Regions from separate parts of the Paraburkholderia sp. CI2 genome, predicted to be linked through region 1. Evidence: predicted binding sites of a transcription regulator. Region 1 holds the regulator's gene; each other region holds the start of a gene.
What was found. The regulator LexA, encoded in region 1, represses DNA repair genes until DNA is damaged. The targets are predictions, from matches to a motif close to ACTGTATNNNNATACAGT.
Positions count from the first base shown of each region.

Region 2: the regulator LexA is predicted to act here: its motif matches at 2,691-2,708, upstream of HDG32_RS33315 (PA0069 family radical SAM protein).
Region 3: the regulator LexA is predicted to act here: its motif matches at 1,090-1,107, upstream of dinB (DNA polymerase IV).

Region 1 covers NZ_JACHDL010000002.1:204,475-209,741, reverse strand. Annotated here, with positions in the region: gene nodI (nodulation factor ABC transporter ATP-binding protein NodI) at 1-347, opposite strand, end outside; gene HDG32_RS04720 (universal stress protein) at 769-1,236, shown strand; gene HDG32_RS04715 (DUF2939 domain-containing protein) at 1,355-1,972, opposite strand; gene HDG32_RS04710 (hypothetical protein) at 2,092-2,436, opposite strand; gene lexA (transcriptional repressor LexA) at 2,539-3,189, opposite strand; gene HDG32_RS04700 (sulfate ABC transporter substrate-binding protein) at 3,501-4,547, shown strand; gene cysT (sulfate ABC transporter permease subunit CysT) at 4,706-5,267, shown strand, end outside.
Region 2 covers NZ_JACHDL010000037.1:52,752-58,018, reverse strand. Annotated here, with positions in the region: gene HDG32_RS33330 (acyl-CoA dehydrogenase) at 1-527, shown strand, start outside; gene HDG32_RS33325 (D-amino acid dehydrogenase) at 667-1,953, opposite strand; gene HDG32_RS33320 (Lrp/AsnC ligand binding domain-containing protein) at 2,133-2,621, shown strand; gene HDG32_RS33315 (PA0069 family radical SAM protein) at 2,767-3,918, shown strand; gene HDG32_RS33310 (NINE protein) at 3,955-4,422, opposite strand; gene HDG32_RS33305 (sorbosone dehydrogenase family protein) at 4,621-5,267, opposite strand, start outside.
Region 3 covers NZ_JACHDL010000020.1:129,890-135,156, forward strand. Annotated here, with positions in the region: gene HDG32_RS25015 (hypothetical protein) at 1-136, opposite strand, end outside; gene dinB (DNA polymerase IV) at 1,225-2,370, shown strand; partial or broken gene HDG32_RS25025 (DNA polymerase IV) at 2,553-3,338, shown strand; gene HDG32_RS25030 (heavy metal sensor histidine kinase) at 3,305-4,777, opposite strand; gene HDG32_RS25035 (heavy metal response regulator transcription factor) at 4,774-5,267, opposite strand, start outside.

The sequences.
Region 1 (5,267 bases):
GCCGCGCGACACTGCGCGGCGCTCAGACCGAAGTAGCGGCCGAATACGAGCAGATTTTCGCGCACCGTGAAATCGGGATCGAGGTTGTCGAACTGCGGCACCACGCCGACGCGCGAGCGCGCGAGGCGCGCGCGGCCCGGGATCGGCTCGTCGCACAGCCGGATCGCGCCGGCGTCGGGCGCCGCAATGCCGAGCAGCATGCGCAATGTCGTGGTCTTACCGGCGCCGTTGGGGCCGAGCAGCCCGAAGCATTCGCCGGTGTTCACATGAAACGACAATCCGTCGACGACCGTTTTTTCGCCGTAGCTTTTCCTGACCTGATGGAATTCGATGGGGGCGGTGGGCATGGCTCGAGCAAGGCTCCGGAAGAAGATACAACGTACGCGCAAGACACACAACATACCTGCGATGCACGCATTGCGCACGCGAAGCCGCTTACTCCAGGTATCGGATCGCTGATGCGAGCGGGTGTCCGGGAACGCGTCGTGCGTGGGGTGCGATGCGCTCGTCGGTGTCGATTGGCGCCGCTGATTGGCGGTGGCACGACTGGCACGTCAACCGGCCCGCAGTGTGTCGACGCAGCGTTCGCAAACGAAATTTTGCATTGCGGCATCTGTGTGCAAACGCTGCGTCGGGTCGCCCAACGCTTGTGCAGACTGGATCGGCATGCACCGAGTATGCACTTAGCGTTTTCCATCCCTTGCAAGCCGAATTGCGGCGCACCATGATTGATTCAGACCGCGCTTTCCGCGCGAATGGAGAAAACAGATGGCGAGCTACCAGAAAATCCTGTTGTGCTACGACGGCTCGCGCGAAGGCCGCAAAGCCCTGCGTTGCGGTGCCGATCTGGCGTTGGAACTGAAGGCGGAAACGCATCTGCTGTCGGTCGTCGACATGCGTTCGAGCATCGCGCAGAGCGCGGGCCTGTTGACGGACGTCGCCTGCGGCAGCTTCGAAAAAACGGCCCGCGAGATTCTGCAGGAGGGCGTGAACTGGCTGACCGAGCGAGGCGTGAGCGCGCAAGGGCATTTCGCATTCGGTCATCCGATCGACGAGATCGCCAATCTTGCCAACGAGTTGCAGGTCGACCTCGTGGTGGTGGGTCATCGCTGCCGGACCGGTTTGTCGCGGTGGTGGATGGGGGCGGGCAACACGCCGCTGCTCGACCGCGTGTCGTGCAGCATTCTGGTGGCGTGCTCGTCCGCGCAGGAGCAGCAGCAGGCGGCTGCGGCGTAATGGGCTAGTGAGGGACGCGAAGCCGCGCGCCCCGTCATCTAGCCCAGAGGTGAATAGACCCTGTCGCGTGGCCGGCCCCGATGGCCAGCCACGCATCCCATCCGGCCAGGCTTCAATCTCACTCGTTCAGATTGATCGCCGCGAGCTTCCACGTGACCAGACCTTCGCGACGAAAGATTGCCGAATAATTCGCGTTACCTTCGCCACGCCGGTACGTAATGACAAACTCGTTGAGACTGCGATAGCCGGCCGTGCTTTGACGCCCGGGCGGCGGGGCGCTTGCCTGCGTGGTGGTGTCGCCCGCGGCTGGTGCGGCCGGCGCTTCGCCGCCCGCGGCTGGCGGCGCGGACGGTTGCTCGCCCGGCGTGCCACGCGGCGGCATGCCGTTCAGCAGCGCTGCGACGCCGTCGGGTGTCGCATAGGCATCGACGAGCGGGCCGATCAGCGTCACGCCGATCACCGCGCCGATCGTGGCCATCTTGTTGCCGGCATCCGCCTCGAGCCGGCGTGTCAGCATGGCGCCCACCTGTTGCTTCAGGCTATCGCGTAGCGCGGGAAAGTCCACATACTGATTGACGGTTTGCACGTCACGCGCATCGGCGGCGCGTTTGAGATTGTTCACCGCGAGATACGGTGACGCATAAATAAAGCCCAGCGCGGCAATCACGATCACCACGATCAGCGTGATCAGCAGCGGCCGGGTGGCGCTGCCCTGTGTGCGTTTCCGAATTGTCATCGAATGGGACTCCACGTCAGTGATGATCTAACGTCGACCACGGCGAGGTCGAAACGATCCCATCCCACGCGAATCTCTGAACATCCGAAGTGCTTGTTGCATGCGTACTCAGGATTCGCTCAGGCTTCGAACACCGCGCCGTGCACGTTGGCTTCGTCGGCTATGCAACGATCGATCATACGGCATACAGCGTCGACCGTGCCGACCATGATCAGTCGCGACGGTCCATGATAGACCCGCACCGGCGCGCGACGCGCGGGCTCGGCGATGTTCAGCGCCGAATTCAGCGACACGCGCGCGAACGCCGGCAACGACGACGGCAGACCGGAAGCTTCGGCAGTCGCGTCGAACAGCGACGGCGTGCGCGCAGCGGGCGCCTCGATTAGCGCGCAGGGCGTGAGCTTGCGCAGATGGCGCAGACGGCCGAACTGGCGAAAGGGCAACAGGCGGGCAAGGCGTTCCATGAGTCTCTCCAGGTAATTCGGCGTAGATGCGGGCGTAGATGCGGGCGTAAATGCGGCTTGGGTTGGACAAACCGGCGCAAGCGTTCCGGCGACAGCGAAAGATCAGAACTCGCTGGGGCGGATCAGCCCGACCGCGATCCCTTCGAGCGCGAAATCGGCGCTGCCGGATTCCACGAAGATGTTGTCGTAATCGGGGTTTTCGGCGATCAGTTCGATGCCGTTCGGCCGGCGCTTCAGACGTTTGACCGTCACGTCGTCGCCAAGCCGCGCAATGATGATCTGGCCGTCCTTCGCTTCGGTGCGCTTTTGCACCGCGAGCAGGTCGCCGTCGAGAATGCCCGCGTCGCGCATCGACAGGCCGCGCACCTTCAGCAGGTAGTCGGGCTTGCTCGAGAACAGCGCCGGGTCACACGCGTAGTGCTGCGAGATATGTTCCTGCGCGAGGATCGGGCTACCCGCCGCGACCCGGCCGATCAGCGGCAACGACAACTGCATCAGGCCCGCATGCGGCAGGGTGAACTGGTACGGCGCGTCCTCCTGCCCGGACAGCAGGCGGATGCCGCGCGACGCGCCGGCCGCGAGTTCGATCACGCCCTTGCGCGCCAGCGCGCGCAGATGCTCTTCCGCGGAATTGGCCGAGCTGAACCCGAGTTCGGCGGCAATTTCCGCGCGAGTGGGCGGAAAGCCGGTGCGTTCGATCGCGCGGCGGATCAGATCGAAAACCTGCTGCTGTCGTGCGGTGAGTTTTGTCATGGCCACTGTATGTATGAACAGGTGACTGTATTTTTATACAGTATTCGGCGCATTTCAAGCTTTACTTTAAGTTCGGCGCAAGGGTCGCGCTGGGGCGTCGTTTGTCGGCGACATGACGGCGTTGTCGGCGTCCCAACCGCCGGCGCATCTGTCGTTACCACTTTTGAGCATTAAAAAATGAAGAAACATTATTTTTAATAATGAAAGCGCTTCGATAGACTGGCCTCCGGTTGGCGCTCATGGGCACGTGACCGCGACGCAGAACAACACCAGACGCTCATCAGCGGACCATCACGCGGAGAAAAATCGAAATGAACCATCGGCATATGGGGCTTGCGGCTCGAACCAGAAAACTGATCGCGGCGCTCGCCGTCGGCGCGGCGGGGGCGCTCGGCATGTTGGGCGCAAGCGGCGTCGCGCACGCCGACACCACGCTGTTGAACGTGTCCTACGATCCGACGCGCGAGCTGTATCAGGACATCAATCAGGCATTCGGCAAGGAATGGAAGGCCAGGACCGGCGAAGCCGTCACCTTCAGGCAGTCGCACGGCGGCTCGGGCGCGCAGGCTCGCTCGGTGCTCGACGGACTGCAGGCCGACGTCGTGACGCTTGCGCTCGCCTATGACATCGACGCGATCGCGAACAAGGGGCTCGTCGACAGGAACTGGCAAAAGCGTCTGCCGGACAACGCATCGCCGTACACGTCGACGATCGTGTTTCTGGTGCGCAAGGGCAACCCGAAGCACATCAAGGATTGGGACGATCTGGTGAAACCGGGCGTGTCGATCGTGACGCCGAATCCGAAGACCTCGGGCGGCGCGCGCTGGAATTATCTGGCCGCGTGGGCGTACGCCGAGCATCAACCGGGCGGCAACGACCAGAAGGCCAGGGAGTTCGTCGGCAAGCTGTACAGGAACGCCGGCGTGCTCGATTCGGGCGCGCGCGGCGCGACCACGAGCTTCGTGCAGCGCGGTATCGGCGACGTGCTGATCGCGTGGGAAAACGAGGCGTTCCTGTCGCTGAAGGAGTTTGGTCCGGACAGGTTCGAGATCGTGGTGCCGTCGGTGAGCATTCTGGCCGAGCCGCCGGTCGCGGTGGTCGACAAGGTCGTCGACAAACACGGCACGCGCAAGCTGGCCGAGGCATATCTGAACTTCCTGTATAGCGAGCAAGGTCAGGAGATCGCCGCGCGCAATTTCTATCGTCCGCGTTCCACCAAGGTGCCCGCCGATCTGACCGCGAAGTTTCCGAAGCTGAAGCTGTACACGATCGACGATTCGTTCGGCGGTTGGACCAACGCGCAGAAGACCCATTTCGCGGACGGCGGCGTGTTCGATTCGATTTATCAGCCGCAGTAACCACCGCCTGAATCACCGCCAGGGGAAAAAGGGCGCGCCCAATGGGCGCGCTTTCGGCTAACGGGGTCCGGTGGCCAGCGGTGCGGCAGGACCGCCGCAGTGCGGAACACGGCAAAACGAACAACCGCGCGAGCATCAACCATGAACGAGTATCCAGCATGACCATGTTGACCTTCCGCAAGCCGAGCGCATTGCCCGGTTTTGGCCTGACACTCGGCATCACGGTGGCTTATCTGAGCCTCGTGGTGCTGATTCCATTGGCGGCGACCTTTCTGAAAACCGCGACGCTCGACTGGGATCAGTTCGTGCGCGCGGTCACGTCGCCGCGTGTGCTCGCGTCGTATCGGCTGACGTTTTTCTCGGCGCTAGGCGGCGCACTGATCAACGCAGTGTTCGGCTTTCTCGTCGCGTGGGTGCTGGTGCGCTACACGTTTCCGTTCAAGCGTGTCGTCGATGCGGTCGTCGATCTGCCGTTCGCGTTGCCCACCTCGGTGGCGGGCATTTCGCTCGCGGCCGTGTATGCGGGCAACGGCTGGATCGGCCAGTTCCTCGCGCCGCTCGGCATCAAGATCGCGTTCACGCCGGCGGGCGCGCTGGTCGCGCTGACGTTCATCGGCCTGCCGTTCGTCGTGCGCACGGTGCAACCGGTGCTCGAGGAGTTCGAGCGCGAGCAGGAGGAGGCGGCCGCGTGTCTCGGCGCGTCGCGCTGGCTCACGTTTC
Region 2 (5,267 bases), on a different contig from region 1:
AAACCGGCGCTGCCCAGTACTACCGCGACGCGCGCATTCTACCGATTTACGAAGGCACGACCGCGATCCAGGCCAACGACCTGATCGGTCGCAAGACGCTGCGCGACGGCGGCAAGGTCGCGAAGGAACTGCTCGCTGGCGTCGCCGAAACGGTTGAAGCGCTTGGCGCGCAGCAGGGCGCGGCGTTCGTGTCGATGCGCACACAGCTCGCGCAGGGCCAGCGCGCGCTTGGCGCGGTCGTCGATTTCGTCGTCACCAATGCGAAGGGCGATCCGAATGCGGTGTTCGCGGGCAGCGTGCCCTATCTGAAGCTCGCGGGCATCGTGCTGGGCGGCTGGCAGATGGCGCGTGCGCAGCTTGCCGCGGCGACGAAGCGCGACGAGGACCCAGCGTTTCATGACGCGAAGATCGCGACCGCGCGGTTCTACGCCGAGCACGTGCTGCCGCAGGCGACGGCGCTCGAAGTGGCGATCGTCAGCGCGAAGGGGGGCGAGGGCGTGCTGGCTTTGTCGGAAGACCAGTTCTGAGCATGCCTCGATGCCGGCCGCGATCGCGGCAGCACATTGAAATGCAAGCGGCGCCCCGCGAGGCGCCGTTTGTTTGTCCGGCTGCTGTTCGTTGCGGCCTGCGCCGCGGCCCGGGCCGCGTCAGCGCACGCACTCAAACTCACGCATACGCCGGCCGATGCTCGCCCGCGGTCTCGCCGAGATAGCGATGCACCGACAGATCGTCCGCGCGAATCGCGGGCTGCTTGCCCGACATCAAGTCGGCGAGCAGTTGGCCCGAGCCGCACGACATCGTCCAGCCAAGCGTGCCGTGGCCGGTGTTCAGGAACAGGTTCGGAACCGGCGTGCGACCGACGATCGGCGTGCCGTCCGGCGTCATCGGCCGCAGACCGGTCCAGAACGTCGCCTTCGAGGTGTCGCCGCCGCCCGGGAACAGGTCATTCACAGAAAGCTCGAGCGTCTCGCGGCGCGCCTGGCGCAGCGATTTGTCGAAGCCGACGATCTCGGCCATCCCGCCGACGCGAATCCGGTCATCGAAGCGCGTGATCGCGATCTTGTAGGTCTCATCGAGCACGGTCGACACCGGCGCGGCAGCCGCGTCGACGATCGGCGCGGTGATCGAATAGCCTTTCAGCGGATAGACCGGAATCTTCACTATGCCATCGAGGAAGCGCGTCGAATACGAGCCGAGCGCGACCACGAACGAATCCGCGCGCACGAGTTCGCTGCCGCACTGTACGCCGGCGATGCGGCCGCCCGCCATCGCGAGCGCGTCGATCGACGTGTTGTAGCGGAACTTGACGCCCAGTTCCTCGGCGAGCGCCGCGAGGCGCGTCGTGAACATCCGGCAGTCGCCGGTTTCGTCGCCGGGCAGGCGCAGGCCGCCGGTGAGCTTGTGCGACACCGCGGCGAGTGCTGGTTCGGCCTTGGCGAGTTCGTCGGCCGTCAGCAGCTCGTATGGCACGTTGGCTTCCTGCAGCACGGCGATGTCTTTCGCGGCGCCGTCGAACTGCTGTTGCGTGCGAAATACCTGCAGCGTGCCGCCGGTGCGGCCTTCGTACTCGATGCCGGTGTCGGCGCGCAACGCCTGCAGGCAGTCGCGGCTGTATTCGGCCAGCCGCACCATACGGCCCTTGTTCACCGCATAGCGCGGCGCCGTGCAGTTCTGCAGCATCTGCCACATCCATTGCAGTTGGAACGCGGTGCCGTCGACGCGAATCGCTAGCGGCGCGTGCTTCTGGAACATCCACTTGACGGCCTTCAGCGGCACGCCCGGGGCGGCCCACGGCGAAGCGTAGCCCGGCGAGATCTGGCCCGCGTTGGCGAAACTGGTTTCGAGCGCCGGGCCGGCCTCGCGATCGATAACGGTCACTTCGTGACCGGCGCGCGCGAGGTAATACGCACTCGTCACGCCGACGACGCCACTGCCCAAAACGACGACTCGCATAGCTGCTCCAGATATCCAAAAATTGAGTGAGGGCAAGGCGCTCGTCGGAGGTTCGATCTGATTCGATCCGGCGAGCTGCAATGTGAGGTGAAATGCCGTTTGCCCAGTGTTAACCGCTATACTATTAACAGTGAGACAGGTTTTGTTATTGTATTTTCATCATTTTTAGAAAAAACACCATGCGTACCCAGCGCCAGCCCGTGCGGGCTCTCGACAAGCTCGATCACAAGATCCTGCGGCTCCTGCAGCAGGACGGCCGTATGGCGATGAAGGACCTGGCGGAGCAGGTCGGTCTGTCGGTGACGCCGTGCATCGAGCGCGTCAAGCGGATGGAGCGCGACGGCGTGATCACCGGCTACTACGCCCGCGTGAACCCGGCCGAGCTGGGCGCGGCGCTGCTCGTGTTCGTCGAGATCACGCTCGATCACAAGAGTGGCAACATGTTCGATCTGTTCCGGCGCGAGGTGCAGAAGATCCCCGAGGTGCTCGAGTGCCACCTCGTGTCGGGCGATTTCGACTATCTGATCAAGGCGCGCATCGGCGAAATGGCCGATTACCGCAAGTTGCTCGGCGACATCCTGCTGCAGCTGCCGGGCGCGGTGCAGTCGAAGAGCTATGTGGTGATGGAGGAAATCAAGGAGACGCTGACGATCGCGGTGGGCGAGTAGGTTGCCGGTTCACTGAGGGGTTGGACGCGCATCAAGCGACCAACGAAGTGCTCGACAAACGGCGTAAACACTGTATATTTATACAGGTGTTTTGCGCCGCTTTCCTTTGGCGCTTCCTGTTTGCGTTTGCTTTGCGTGGCCCGCCGTGGATGACCCCGACACCCCTGACATTCCCGAATTTCCGATCGCGCCGCCGGCGCCTCGCAAGGGGCGCGGCGCGGTCACGAACCTGCAAGGCCGCTACGAAGTCGACCAGCGCGAAGCCGTCCACGACGGCTGGCAGACGGCCGACGAAGACGGGGAGCCGAAGGTCCTGCGCACGCAGGTGTTCGAGGAGCGCGCAAAAACCATCCTCACACGCAATGCGTCGCCGGACATTCCGTTCAATGTGTCGCTGAATCCTTACCGGGGCTGCGAACACGGCTGCATCTATTGCTTCGCGCGGCCCACGCACAGCTACCTGGGCTTGTCGCCCGGGCTCGATTTCGAAAGCCGCATCTACGCGAAGATCAACGCGCCCGAACTGCTCGAGCGGGAACTGTCGAAGAAATCCTATGTACCCGAGCCGATCGCGCTCGGCGTCGCCACCGATGCATGGCAGCCGGCCGAACGTGACTTGCGTCTTACGCGTCGTGTGATCGAGGTGCTCAGCGAGCGCAACCACCCGTTCGCGGCGATCACCAAATCATCGCTGATCGAGCGCGACATCGACCTGCTTGCGCCGATGGCCGGGCGCGGGCAATTCATGGCGGCGATCACCATCACGACGCTGGACGCCGACATCGCGCGCACGCTCGAACCGCGCGCGGCCACGCCGTCGCGCCGGCTGCGCACGATCCGTACGCTCAGCGAGGCGGGCATTCCGGTCGGCGTCAGCATCGCGCCGGTGATCCCGTTCGTCACCGAACCGGATATGGAGCGCGTGCTCGAAGCATGCGCCGAAGCGGGCGCCAGCAATGCGAGCTATATCGTGCTGCGGCTGCCGTGGGAGGTCGCGCCGCTGTTCAAGGATTGGCTGGGCGCACATTTCCCGGATCGGGCCGAGCGCGTGATGAGCCGTGTGCGCGACATGCGAGGCGGCAAAGATTACGATTCTTCGTTCTCGACCCGCATGAAGGGAGAGGGCTTATGGGCGGATCTGCTCAGGCAGCGCTTTCACAAGGCCGTGCGCCGGTTAGGGTTGAACGGGCGCGACCGCGGCATTCTCGACATGTCGCATTTCCGCCGGATCGAGCCGCCGCGCGCCGAGCAGGTGAGCGCACCGGCGCGCGACAATCCGCAACTGAGGCTTTTCTAGCGCGCAGGAACGTCTGCGGGTCCCGCCACTGGGGCATTACTGCGAAATCGCTTTGGCCGCTTCGACCTGACTTTCGAAGTAGGTCTGGAACGCGAGCGCGAGACCGGTCATCAGCAGAAACGCACCGATCAGCAGCGAAAAGATCACGACGAAAATGACCGTCCAGCCGGAGCGGCTTTTGCGTTGCGTGTGGGTGTTGAATTGCGCATCCCATTTCTGATCAGGACGCAGCCCGTAGACGAGCGCCGCCAGAAACGCGGCAAACAGCGAAACCGCGCCGATCGGCGCGAGCGCCCAGCCCAGGATCGACGCGCGCTCGGTCGCGACCAGCAGCATCACGCCGGGAATGCCGACCAGCGTGCCGAGTAGATGCGCCCAGCCGTAGATGTCTCGGGTGCCGTACAGATAGAAGCGGTGGGCGCCGAGGCTGCCGAACAGGAACGCCAACGCGGCGGTGAGCGTCTTGGATCTGAAGCGCGGGGAAGTCGAGGCAGCGGTGGGCATGAACGCGTGGGCAGAGTGACGGGCGGTCGAAAGGAGCGGCGCGCCGCGGGGGCGCGGGCCGACGCGCATTCTACGCCTGCGGCGCGCGGGTGGTCACGTGGAGGACGATCGCCCAGGCTGAAAGCGGGGTGGCGGGATGCGCCGGACCTGGCTCAAGGTGAGTGCAGCCGTTCAGCCGGACATGCGTGCATCCGCGTATTACGGCGCTGAATACGTGACGCGATAGATCGCGCCGGCGGTATCGTCGCTGATCAGTAGCGAACCGTCTGGCAGCGGCAACACGTCGGCGGGGCGGCCCCAGACCGATTCGCCGGGTTGCAGCCAGCCTTCGGCAAAGACCTGCTGGCGTGCGTGGCTGCCGTCAGGGTCGGTGATCACGCGCACGACGCGGTAGCCGACCTTCTTGCTGCGGTTCCACGAGCCGTGCTCGGCGATGAAGATATTGTTGCGGTAGTCGGCTGGAAACATCGGGCCGTCGTAGAAGCGCATGCCAAGCGCCGCCACGTGCGCGCCAAGCTTGACCACTGGCGGCGTGAATTCGCTGCACGGATGATCCTTGCCGAACTCGGGGTCGGGCGTGTCGCCGCCGTGACAGTACGGAAAGCCGAAGTTCATGCCGACTAGCGGCGCGCGGTTGAGCTTGTCGCTCGGAATATCGTCGCCGAGCAGGTCGCGACCGTTGTCGGTGAACCAAAGTTCGTGGGTGACCGGATGCCACGCGAAGCCGACCGAATTGCGGATGCCGCGCGCGACGACCTCGTAGTGGCTGCCGTCCGGGTTCATGCGGCCAATCATCGCAAAGCGGTCCGGATCTCTCTGGCAAATATTGCACGGCGCGCCTTGCG
Region 3 (5,267 bases), on a different contig from region 1:
TACAAACACCATGGGCCAGACTTTCCGAATAGTTGCTGCCCATCACGTCTCGATTGATCTTCTGAAAAGAGTCGCTCTGAGCAAACTTGTACTCGCGGCGTGCATATTGGTTTAGCGCACTGAAGTCCATTCCCATTGTGTAACTTCCCTTCGGCTGAATGCGTGGCTGATCAAAAGCGGGGTGAGCGTCTCAAACAGCAGAACAACCGGTGCGCGCGTTTTATTCCTGTGCCGAGCGGATCTTGTCGGCTGCGTGACGTTCGACGTCCGATGTTCACCAGCAGAGCGAGCGCGAGCGGCGATCAACGCGGCTCGGCGAAGCAAAGACAGTCGAACGCAACGTACGCGAACACCGCTGCTGCGATCAACCGCGAATGGCCGGTCAGCTCAAGCAGCTTCGTGCCGGCTGTAGCGCAGGCACTGTACGAAAGCCATGCCAGACCGGGCATCATCGCGGCGGCGACCGTAGGCCGATCGGACGTCGAATCGCGCCGCACGACGCCGCGTGTTCGCCCAGACGTGCCTGCAGTCAGCACGTGGCCGGCATGTCTCGATCGATGACGACGCCGTCGCCTCGGCGGCTCGCGAAAAACTCACGCGAATGCAGACATCCCCTCTTGACCACAAGGCAAACCAGCGAGCGGCGGGAGCCGGCGCGACGTCCGATAACGGCCTGGGAGCGGTCGTTGAACTGTTTCTCATAGGCCGAAGTTGATCGGCTGAAGATGGGCCGATCTTTGCCGGCGACGCGATGCTCGCTATCATTCTTTCGGTTCCTCAGCGCAGTTCGAGTTGGGGCTTGGGCGCGGGGCCCCGAGAGAAAAGCAAGCGGGCCCTGCACATGAAACCCGTCGACGACGGACAGTCTTGCCATCCGCCTCAAGCGCCGAAACGTAGGGTGCGTCGATACGCGACTGCATGTGACGATCCGCTTCAACGTTTCATCGATGGAAGTAGCACACCTCCTTTGCAACCGGGTCGGACTTAGTCTCCTCCGTCGCCCACCCGAATAGACATGAGGAAGCAGCCCAGCCCTCGCCGGAACTCCCCATTTATATTACAAAAACGGTGCCGCCACCTGACAAAAATACTGTATGGATGTACAGTTTAGGCATTTGATGGGGAGAACGCGATTTCTCAATGTTTCGATGTTCATCATCCGGGGCTCTGCGGAGCGCCGCGTTGGCCCAGCTAGACACTGAACGCTATTTTGAGTATCAAGGCATGCCAGATCATAGGCGCATAGCCCACATTGACATGGATGCATTCTTTGCATCTTGTGAACTTTCGCAGTATCCAGAACTGCGAGGCCAAGCCATGGTGGTCGCGGGCCGTCGTTCGGATGCCCCCCGAACGAACGCGGACGGCACGCGTGAATTCTCGCGGTTACGCGACTATACGGGCAGAGGTGTATTGACGACTGCAACCTACGAAGCACGAGCGCTCGGAGTTCACTCTGGGATGCCGGCGATGAAGGCGGCCCGACTGGCGCCGAATGCCATTCTCCTTCCGGTGAACTTTGACCTGTACCGAACATACTCACGACTGTTCAAGGAAGCAGTTCGATCCGTAAGTCCTACAATCGAGGACGTGGGAATAGATGAGGTCTATGCCGATCTATCGTTCTTGAATGACGAATCGGAGCAAATTGCGCGGAACCTGAAATCCGCGGTCGTCGAGGCGACCAATCTGACCTGTTCGGTTGGAATTGCGCCAAATAAGCTCTTGGCAAAATTGTGTTCCGACATGGAAAAGCCAGACGGAATCACAATTTTGCGGCTTGAAGATTTGCAAGCAAGGATCTGGCCGATGGCTGCCGGAAAAATCAACGGTATTGGGCCGAAGGCCAACGCCAAGCTGACGTCTCTCGGGATAACGACGATCGGTGAAATTGCCGCATGCGGCGAGCAATGGCTGATCGAACAGTTCGGACGGAGCTATGGGTCATGGCTTCGCCAAGTTTCCCATGGGCTCGACGACAGGCCAGTGGTGACTCATAGCGAGCCTGTCTCGATGAGTCGAGAGACTACATTCGAGCAAGACCTGCACGCCGTACGGCACAAGCAGGAACTCGGTACCGCATTTACCCGTTTATGCGAGCAGGTGGCGCTAGATTTGCAGCGTAAAGGCTATCTCGCGCGAAGGATCGGGATCAAACTTCGCTTCAACGACTTTCAGACAGTAACGCGTGACGTCACTCTCCCAGAACCTGTTGCGGACGCTAAGGCACTGCGTCACGCGGCCACCCAATGCCTGAAACGGGTCGAACTTGTTAAATCCATCAGGTTACTGGGGGTCAAGGCGGGCGGCCTCCAACGTGCGGGAACGACGGCGAGCGAGGCGTCGTCGCAGTTCGAGTTGGATTTTTAATGCGCGTACCACCTTACCGAGCAAATGTATCCTAACTTACCAAAAACGACCAAAACAGGTAGGTTGGGCGACACTGAGCTTCTCAAATGTCTTTTTTTAAGAAAAGCGTGACTGATTGTTTTATACAAATCAGATAGTTACAACCAGAGCGTCCAGAGTTACCCCGCCCACGTTCGCCATACGAGATCTATATCGACCTGACCGACCTGGCGGGCGAACCGGCCGACATCGGCCGGCGCATCAAGGACGCCGTTCATCAGGCCACCGGTCTCACGTGTTCGATCTGCGTCGCGCCGAACAAGCTGCTCGCGAAGATCGGCTCCGAACTCGACAAGCCTGACGGCCTGACGATCCTGACGCCGGCCGATATACCGCTGCGCGTGTGGCCGCTGCCGGTGCGCAAGGTCAACGGCATCGGCCCGAAGGCCGCGCAGAAGCTGACCACACTCGGCCTCGCGACGGTCGGCGATCTGGCCGCCGCCGACGCCGGGTTCTTGCAGGACAACTTCGGGCGCAGCTATTCCGCCTGGCTGATGCAGGTCGCACAGGGTCACGACGAGCGACCCGTGGTGGTCGAATCGGAGCCGAAGTCGATCAGCCGCGAGACCACGTTCGAGCGCGATCTGCATCCGCGCCACGATCGACCGGCGTTATCGAGCGCGTTTACGGCGCTGTGCGTGCGTGTCGCCGACGATCTCGTGCGCAAGGGTTACGTGTGCCGCACGATCGGCATCAAGCTGCGTTACGACGATTTCCGCACCGTCACGCGCGACCTGACGCTCGACGAACCGACCGCCGACGCGAGCGAAATCCGCCGCGCGGCGACCGAATGTTTGCGACGCGTGGAGTTGAACCGCAAGCTGCGGCTATTGGGCGTGCGCATCAGCACGCTGACGTCGGCCAGCGAACAGGCGCTGAAGCCGCGCCTGCCGGTTCAGGCCGACTTGCCTTTCGCGAGCGACGAATAGGCGCTGTCGCCGGCGACGCCGGTCGCGTTCGCACGCATGGCCGGCACGTCACCTGACGTGGACAGCGCCGACGCCGCCACCGAAAACGAGAACGTGTTGACGCCGTTGGCGCTGTGCGCGGACACGGTGCCGCGATGCATCTCCGCGATCGCCTTCACGATCGCGAGCCCTAGCCCGTGGTTTTCGCGGCTATTGGTGCGCGAGACTTCCGCGCGATAGAAACGGTCGAACAGATGTTCGAGGACGTCCGGCGCGATCGGCTCGCCAGGATTTGCCACGGCGACGCGCACCTGGTCGCGCATCGGTCCTTTCCCGCGCGCGATCGTCACGCTGATCGACGCGCCCGGCTCGCAATGCTGGATCGCGTTCATCAGCAGGTTCGTGCACGCGCGGCCGAATAGCGACCGGTTCACGCGCGCGAACGCATCGCCGTGCAACTGCGCATGCACGCGCGCCTCTTCGAGCGGAATCTCCAGAAACTCGAGCGTATGCGCGAGTTCCGCCGCGAGCGACACCTCGACGAGCCCCGTCGCGCGTTCGCCCTGATCGGCGCGCGCGAGGAACAGCATGTCGTTGATGATCGTGCGCATCCGCTCGAATTCTTCGAGATTCGATTGCAGCGTGTGGCGCAGATCGTCGACCGAGCGGTTGCGGGTCAGCGCGACCTCGGTCTGGCCGATCAGGATCGTGACCGGCGTGCGCAGTTCATGCGCGACGTCCGCGTTGAACGATTCGAGCCGGCCGTAGGCGCCGTCGAGCCGTTCGAGCGCGCCGTTGAACGAGTTCGCGAGGTCGTTCAGTTCGAGCGGCAGCGACGCCGTATTGAGCCGCTGCGAGCGGTTGTTCGGGCTGACCGCCGATGCGTCGCGCGTCAGACGCGTGAGCGGTGCGAGACCGATGCGCGTGACCGAGTAGCTGAGCAGCAGCACCGCGAGGCTGCCGAGCGCGGACAGCGCCGCGAGCGCCGAGCCGAACACCCGCATCGTGCGCAGGTTCGGTGAATAGCTCGACGCGAGCTGCAACTGCACCGGCGGCCGCGCGGCGTTGGCGGGCAAGGTCACCGTCGAGGTCAGCATGTCGGGGCCGCCGCCCGCCGGCGCGATGCGCGCATAGCCGCCCGGCCAGCTCTTCGTGACGGTGCCCTGCACCGGCGTGCCGAAGTGATAGCTCGGGTCCGCGCTCGTCACCGAGTACACGGTGCTGCCGTCGTGCGGCGTCATGTCGGTGAGTTTTTCGCGGCATATCCGCCATTTTTCGGGCGTCACCGCGTGATAGACGATGATGCGCGCGATCTGCGTGCGATCGTCGAGCGACTCGCGCAGATGATGTTCGAGCTGCGTGCGCAGCACCAGAAAGAGCCCCGTGCCGACGAGCGTAAACACGAACAGCGCGACCAGCGCGAACATCGACGCGAGACGGCGGGCAATCGAACGGTTCATGATGTCTCGGCCTCTTCGCGCACTTCGAGCACGTAGCCCATGCCGCGCACCGTGTGCAGCAGCTTCGACGGGAACGGGCCGTCGAGCTTCGCGCGCAGCCGCTTGATCGCGGTTTCGACGACGTTCGTGTGGCTGTCGAAGTTGACGTCCCACACGAGTTCGGTGATCGCGGTCTTCGAAAGAATGTCGCCCTGACGGCGCGCGAGCACGCTGAGCAGTTGAAACTCTTTGGCGGTCAGGTCGAGGCGCACGCCGTCGCGCGTCGCGCGGCGGCCGATCAGATCGACGAACAGATCGCCGACGGAAATCAACGTGGACTCCTGCGAACGCGTGCGGCGCGCGAGCGCATGCAGACGCTCGACCAGTTCAAGGAACGAGAACGGTTTGGTCAGGTAGTCGTCCGCGCCTTCGCGCAGGCCGCGCACGCGGTCGTTCACGTGATCGCGCGCGGTCAGCATGATGACCGGCGTCGACTTGCGCATGCGCAGCG